2 regions of the Lactobacillus taiwanensis genome follow, and region 1 is predicted to be linked to the other one. Evidence: predicted binding sites of a transcription regulator. Region 1 holds the regulator's gene; the other holds the start of a gene.

The links. Region 1 encodes LexA, which represses DNA repair genes until DNA is damaged. Its sites were predicted from a motif close to CNAACANNTGTTNG; they were not measured.
Region 2: the regulator LexA is predicted to act here: its motif matches at 1,764-1,777, upstream of xerS (tyrosine recombinase XerS).

The regions. Positions count from the first base shown of each region.
Region 1 is NZ_CP059276.1:752,287-755,719, forward strand. It holds gene lepB (signal peptidase I) at 1-225, opposite strand, end outside; gene H1A07_RS03610 (bis(5'-nucleosyl)-tetraphosphatase) at 405-836, shown strand; gene H1A07_RS03615 (uracil-DNA glycosylase) at 820-1,467, shown strand; gene lexA (transcriptional repressor LexA) at 1,501-2,124, opposite strand; gene H1A07_RS03625 (DUF896 domain-containing protein) at 2,262-2,510, shown strand; gene H1A07_RS03630 (YneF family protein) at 2,583-2,804, shown strand; gene H1A07_RS03635 (ABC transporter ATP-binding protein) at 2,880-3,433, shown strand, end outside.
Region 2 is NZ_CP059276.1:965,609-969,041, reverse strand. It holds gene H1A07_RS04630 (YoaK family protein) at 1-480, shown strand, start outside; gene xerS (tyrosine recombinase XerS) at 1,792-2,862, shown strand; gene H1A07_RS04620 (hypothetical protein) at 3,038-3,433, opposite strand, start outside.

The DNA.
Region 1 (3,433 bases):
TGGTGCGTCAACAATTACAATATCGCCTTGCTTAATTTTAGCATGACGAAGAGCAATTACACGATCGTTATTTTCAAAAGTTGGCTGCATTGAAATCCCAGATACGGTTAAGTTAGCAAATACAAATCTATTTAGTACAAAGAAAATACCAAAAAAGATAGCTACTAAAATTAGTACCTGGAGAATCCATTGACCCCAACTTTCAGCTTGTTCTTGTTTTTTCAATTTTTCCACCTTAATTTTTTCTATTTCAACATAAAGTTTAACCTTAAATAGAGATTTTGTCGATTAAACAAAAATAGAAGTAATAATTTCTACCTTATTTTTCAAGTTAGAAAGTAGATGTAAAAAGAGCTATAAAATCAAATTTAGCTTATAATAAAAAAGTAGGAGTGTGAAGGGTTATGAAAGACATCCATGAATATTCAGCTGGAAGCATTATATACAGACTTAATAATGGAAAAATAGAATTTTTGCTAGCTCAGAGTAAGCTTAATAAAACTTGGGGATTTCCTAAAGGACATCTTGAAGAAGGTGAGAATGAAATACAGGCTGCTCAAAGAGAAGTATATGAAGAAGTAGGTTTAAAACCAGACTTTGATTTTAATTTCAAAGAAAGTATTACTTATAAAATTGCAAAAGATCGCGTAAAGACGGTTACGTTTTTTTTGAGTAAATTTAATTCGAATCAAAAGATTAAATTACAAGAGAGCGAAATTGGTGCTTCTAAGTGGTCAAGTTTGGAGGAAGCCAGTACTTGTTTACATTATGAGGAATTAAATGAACTCTTGAAAAAGGCACAGGAATATATTGAAAAAAATGAGATATCCAGATAAGTTATTAGAAGAAGTTAAAGATCGAGCAAAAGGAATGAAACTGGAAGGAATTAATTTTGGAGCTGGCCCTGTTCATCCAAAATTGATGATTGTAGGAGAAGCCCCAGGAAGAGAAGAAATAGAGTCTTTGATTCCTTTTCATGGTGCTTCTGGGAAAGAACTAATGAAGTCTCTGGCTTCGATTGGACTTAAACGAGAAGACGTTTATATTACAAGTGCAGTAAGAAGTCGTCCATATAGTGTTAAGAAAGTTTTCAGTAAAAAAGAAAATAAAGAAGTAGCAAAGTATCCAAATCGGAAACCAACGAAGAAAGAAATTCTAGCTCATGCACCCCTGTTAGATTATGAAATTAATTATGCTCAGCCAAAGATAATTATTACAGTTGGGACGACGGCTTTAAATAGGTTGTTAGGAAATAAATATGAAATTAGCAAGGTGCATGGAAAGATTATAAAAAATACCCCAATTTTAAAGTTAAATGATGCAAAAGATGGTTATGTTTGGTCAAAAGAAAAATATACTATTATTCCACAATATCATCCAGCTGCAGTATTTTATAATCGAAAACTGGCTGAAACTATTACTCAGGATTGGTTAAATATAAAGCCATTATTAAAAACAGAGAATTAAAAAAACTGGTAGGAAAAAATCCATACCAGTTTTTTAGTCGATATTATTACGATATAAGCCTACAACCTTACCCAAAATTTGAACCACAGGTAAAATAATTGGATCCATTGTATCATTTTCCGGTTGTAATCGATAATAGCCGTCTTCTTTGAAAAATCTCTTGACAGTTGCCTCATTATCTTCTGTCATTGCAACAACGATTTCACCATTATTTGCACTAGATTGTTTACGAACAATAACGTGGTCACCATTAAGAATACCAGCATTAATCATAGATTCTCCATGAACACGTAACATGAAGAGTTCTCCAGCATCGTTTTCAAGATCAGGTGGGAGAGGGAAGTACTCATCAATATCTTGAACCGCTAAAATTGGTTGACCAGCAGTCACTACACCAACTATTGGGATATCCTTGGGCTTAATTCCTAGAACTTCACGGCCCTTTTCTGTAACTTCGATTGCTCTAGGTTTAGTGGCGTCTTTTAAGATATAGCCTTTCTTTTCTAGGCGGGCTAAATGGCCATGTACTGTTGAAGTAGAAGAAAGATCAACAGCACTACAAATTTCTCTAACTGTAGGTGGAAAAGCACGCTCTTCAACAGTGTCGTAAATAAAACGTAAAATTTCTAATTGTTTATTTGCATGTGGTTCAGTCATAATTTTTTCTCCATTTAGTTACTTACTAATATTTTAACAAAAAAAGATTTGTTCGGCAAACAGGCGTTCTTGACAGTTGAGTCTTTTTTTATTGGTATAATTAAGGTAAACTAACATTGTTTAGTGAGGTGTTTATTATGGATAAAAAAGAAGAAGAAAAATTAATTAAGCGGATTAATGAATTAACTAAGATTAGTAGAGAACGTGAACTAACTCCTGACGAATTAGAGGAACGTAAGAAGTTAAGATCTGCTTTTCTTGAAAACTTCCGTGCAGGATTTAGACAACAACTTGAAGATACGGTTGTGATTGATAAAGATGGTAAAGAAGTTACATCAGAAAAAGCAAAAGAAGCTCAACGTCGCAAAGGATTAAGAAAAGATTAATTTTCCACTTTAAAAAAGACTATTTTTTTGGTATGCTGAAAAAGTACATTAATTTTCGGAGGTTTTTGGGAAATGAATTTAGGATTAGCAATTTTTCTTATTATTATCGCATTATTGATCGGTCTTGTTGGCGGATTTTATGGTGCTCGTGCATATATGAAGAAGTATTTCCAAGACAATCCTCCTATTAGTGAAGATATGATCGCAGCTATGATGGCGCAAATGGGTCAAAAACCATCCGCTAAGAAGCTCAATCAAGTTATGAACATGATGAAGCATCAACAAAAAAAATAGTAGCTTACTTTACTAATATTTGGTTTAGACAGAGGAATTACTCCTCTGTCTTTTTGTATATATGTGAGGTGAAATATGAACATTTTTAGTAAATTAGGATGGTTTTTTAAGCAAGAAAAAAAGCGCTATATTATTGGAATAACTTTTTTAGCATTAACTTCAATTGCTAATTTAGTACCACCTAGGATTCTAGGGTTAATGGCAGATCAACTTGATAAGGGATCAATTAGTTGGGCTGAATATGGCGCACTAATTTTAGCTGTGATTGCTGCAGCAATTGTTTTGTATCTTTTGCGTTATTTCTGGCGTAAGCAAATTTGGGGCGGAGCAGCTGAACTAGAAAGACAGATGCGATCGCGTTTATTTAGCCATTTTATGATAATGGATCGAACTTTTTATCAAAGACACCGAACTGGTGACTTAATGGCACATGCTACTAATGATATTAATTCAATTCAAAATGTTGCGGGGGACGGTGTCTTAACTTTAGTTGATTCTTTAGTAACTGGTGGGACAACAATGATTGCTATGATTATTTTTACTGATTTTCGTTTGACAATTGTCGCTCTCTTGCCACTTCCATTTTTAGCTTTAGGTGCCTGGAAATTAGGCGATAAGCTTCACTATAG
Region 2 (3,433 bases), 210 kb from region 1:
ACGTTAGGTCTTTTATTAGTAGGTCTTTTCCATAAATACGTAAAAAGTAATTATTGGCGAGTATTTTGTCTATTTCCAATATTACTTATTTGTTTAGGAGTAGGATTTGTACCTAAAAGTGTTCCAAACTACTATGTGGTTCCAGTAATTGCTTTTGGCTTAGCTGTTCAAAATGCATCCTTTAGTAAAATTGAAGGTATGGGCTATAATAATGCATTTACAACCGGTAATTTAAAAAAATCTGTAGTTGCTTGGAGCGCATATTTCTTTGGTGAGGATAAATCTCAGCATAACGCAGCCGTTAACTATATGTTCTTAGTAATTGCTTTCGCCTTTGGAGCAATTGTATCTGCATTACTACAGAAGATTTTTGTTTTAAAAACGATTTGGTTTGCAGTTTTACTTTTGGGAGTAATTAATATTATTTATACATTTTCATTAAGTAAACGAAAGAAATTTAAATTTTTAGAAAATAAATAAATTTAATGAAGTTTTGAGTGAAAGTTTAACTCTCAAAACTTTTTTTATTATGAGCGAAGTATTATGAATTGAGAGGTTATGACTTCGCATATACTTCGTGTAATATATATTATGTAAAGTAATGTGCAAAAATGAAGAGAATAAACTACCAAGATACTTAACCATCATCAGTTTAACTTAAATACCGATATTATTAATTTTATTTCTTACAAACGGTTTGATCTATATTTATTTTTTAATACACTGAAGTATTTTTATAAATCATAATTTAAAATTTTGATTTTGTTCAGTCTAATTATTATAGATTATTTTTTAAATTTATTTTTACCGAGTATGATAATTTCTCTATCAATAATTACATGCTGAGACGGCCATTCTACAGCTTCCAAATCATTTATTGATTAATAATAGTTAATAATTAAACGACAATATCACATAATATTCCATAAGTTTATTATCACTAAATTTAGTTATCTAAATAGCTTATATAATTCCTGGACGTATTAAATCCATTTAACTTAACTAAAGTCAAAAAGCACAATAGCTAACAATTAATTACCTAGATTGATGATAAAATATCTTAGTAAACATCAGATAATCCTATTTTAGATAAAGGGTAAATGCTGATATTAATAAACCACCAATACAAACAAAGTCCATAAAATCTACATTTTACTACTAGAAATAAGAGTAATTCCATTAATAGTACCTTTCATTAAAACAATAATTTTACTGATAGGTATACACTTATACTATTGAAATTATAGCTTTTTAAGCTATATGTCTTTTACTTTTAAAAGTTAAATTTCATAAATAATTATATAAAATCAGAAATTTTACGTAAGCTATGATCTATCCTGAATAAATTTTTACCAATCTATTATTGCAATTTGCGAATTAATTTATTACAGCAAATTATTGTCAAATTGAAAAAATACACTTTTATTATGGCTCTCCTTCTCTGATAAGAGAATAAAAACAAGCTAAAGTCTTGTGTATAACCAAAACTAAACTAATTTTACTTTTTATATTCGCACAGTACATAAAAAAGTATTAAATCATCAATGATTATTATATATTGTTTAATTATATAGTTATTTAATACTTTTAAACTTATTTTTGAGAAATTTATCTTAAAATCTTCATAGACCAATGATAAAACCTTACTAAGAATCATTTTTCAGTATTTATCTACCGACGACACATACTCCGTCCCCCTCTCTCCTACTTTGCCAAGATTAGGGGATAATAGCAAAGAATTGGCAAATAAGATATAATATATACAAACCTACGTTCGAGGAGACCGAAAAATTGGAAACTAATAGATACCTATCTCTTATTAATCAAGAATTAGAAAATATGCCAAAATTTGTAAAAGAATATAATCTTGGTACTACTCATTCGTTAACTACAACATATCAATATTTAACTGAACTTCGACGTTTTTTTGATTGGTTAAGAGAAAGTAGGATTTCTACAGTTTCTTCCAACAAGGAAATAAGTGTGTCCACTTTAGAAAATTTACAGCGAAACGATGTTATGCTTTATATTCATCACCTAAAGCATATGAAAAATCAACAAGGAAGACTAAACTCTCCTACTACTATTAATAGATCTATCAATGCGTTGCGTTCTCTCTATAAGTTTTTGACAATTACGTCTGATAATAACCAGGGCGAGCCATATTTTGATCGTAATGTAATGTTAAAAATAAACTCACTAAATGATACTAAAACTCTAAACTATCGAGCTCATGTTCTAGAATCACATATGTATATGGGGGATTTAAAGTTTAAGTTTTTAGACTTTATCGAAAATGAGTATGAACACAAATGTAATAAACAATCATTACCTTCTTTTAAAAAAAATCATGAACGTGATATGGCAATAATTGCACTGATTCTAGGAACAGGTATTAGAGTTTCTGAATGTGTTGGCGTAAATATACGTAATATCAATCTTAAAGATGCTATGCTTGACGTAATACGAAAAGGCGGCCAAAAAGATAGTGTTCCTATTGCTGATTGGACTATTCCTTATTTGAAAAAATATAAAGAAATACGTGCTGATCGTTACCGCGCTGAAAAAGCGGATGTAGCTTTCTTTTTAACTAGATGGCATGGAAAAACTAGACGGATGACAACGAATGCCGTTGAAAAGATGGTCAATAAGTATTCAGCTGCTTTTGGAAAACCTCTTACTCCGCATAAACTGCGACACACACTAGCTAGTGAATTATACGAAGTAACCAAAGACCAAGTTTTAGTAGCACAGCAATTGGGGCAAAAAGGAACAACGGCTACCGACCTATATACTCATGTCGATCAGAAAAAACAGAAAGCTGCTCTAAATAAAATTAATAAGTATAACCTATCTGATTAATTTAACTATAATAATAGAAATAAATAGTTTAATTGAACGAAATCGAATATTGCTAATCTTTTCCTTAAATTAATGCGAAATTCTATAAAAAAAGAAAATTAAAAAAGCTTTGAAATTATCCAAAATGTAGTAACCCACAAAAATTGGAATTTCAAAGCCTTTTTATTACTAAATACTAATGACTCTGACTAGATGAAGCTTGTTGATTATTCTGTGCTTGTCCTTGGTGTTGGTTGTTATTGGTATGTGACTCATTATGTTGTGGTTGTTGGTTAGATTCTTTATTGTCTGATGACTGCGCTGGTGTACTACTTTGACTTTGACTCTGACTCTGAGATTCTTGTTTTTCATCTTTATGTTCTTCAGATTTACTGCTCTGCGTCGAACTAGATTGCTGACTACTTGAGCTTGAACTAGATGATTGACTAGACTGACTATTCTCTTTTGCTGTGTCAATATTAATATCAAAACTATCATCAGCTTTTGGATGATATACTCGATGACTCTTCTTTGAAGTCTTAGATTTTAATGCACTTGGGGTACTTACCTTTATAGCATTAATTTGAGTGTA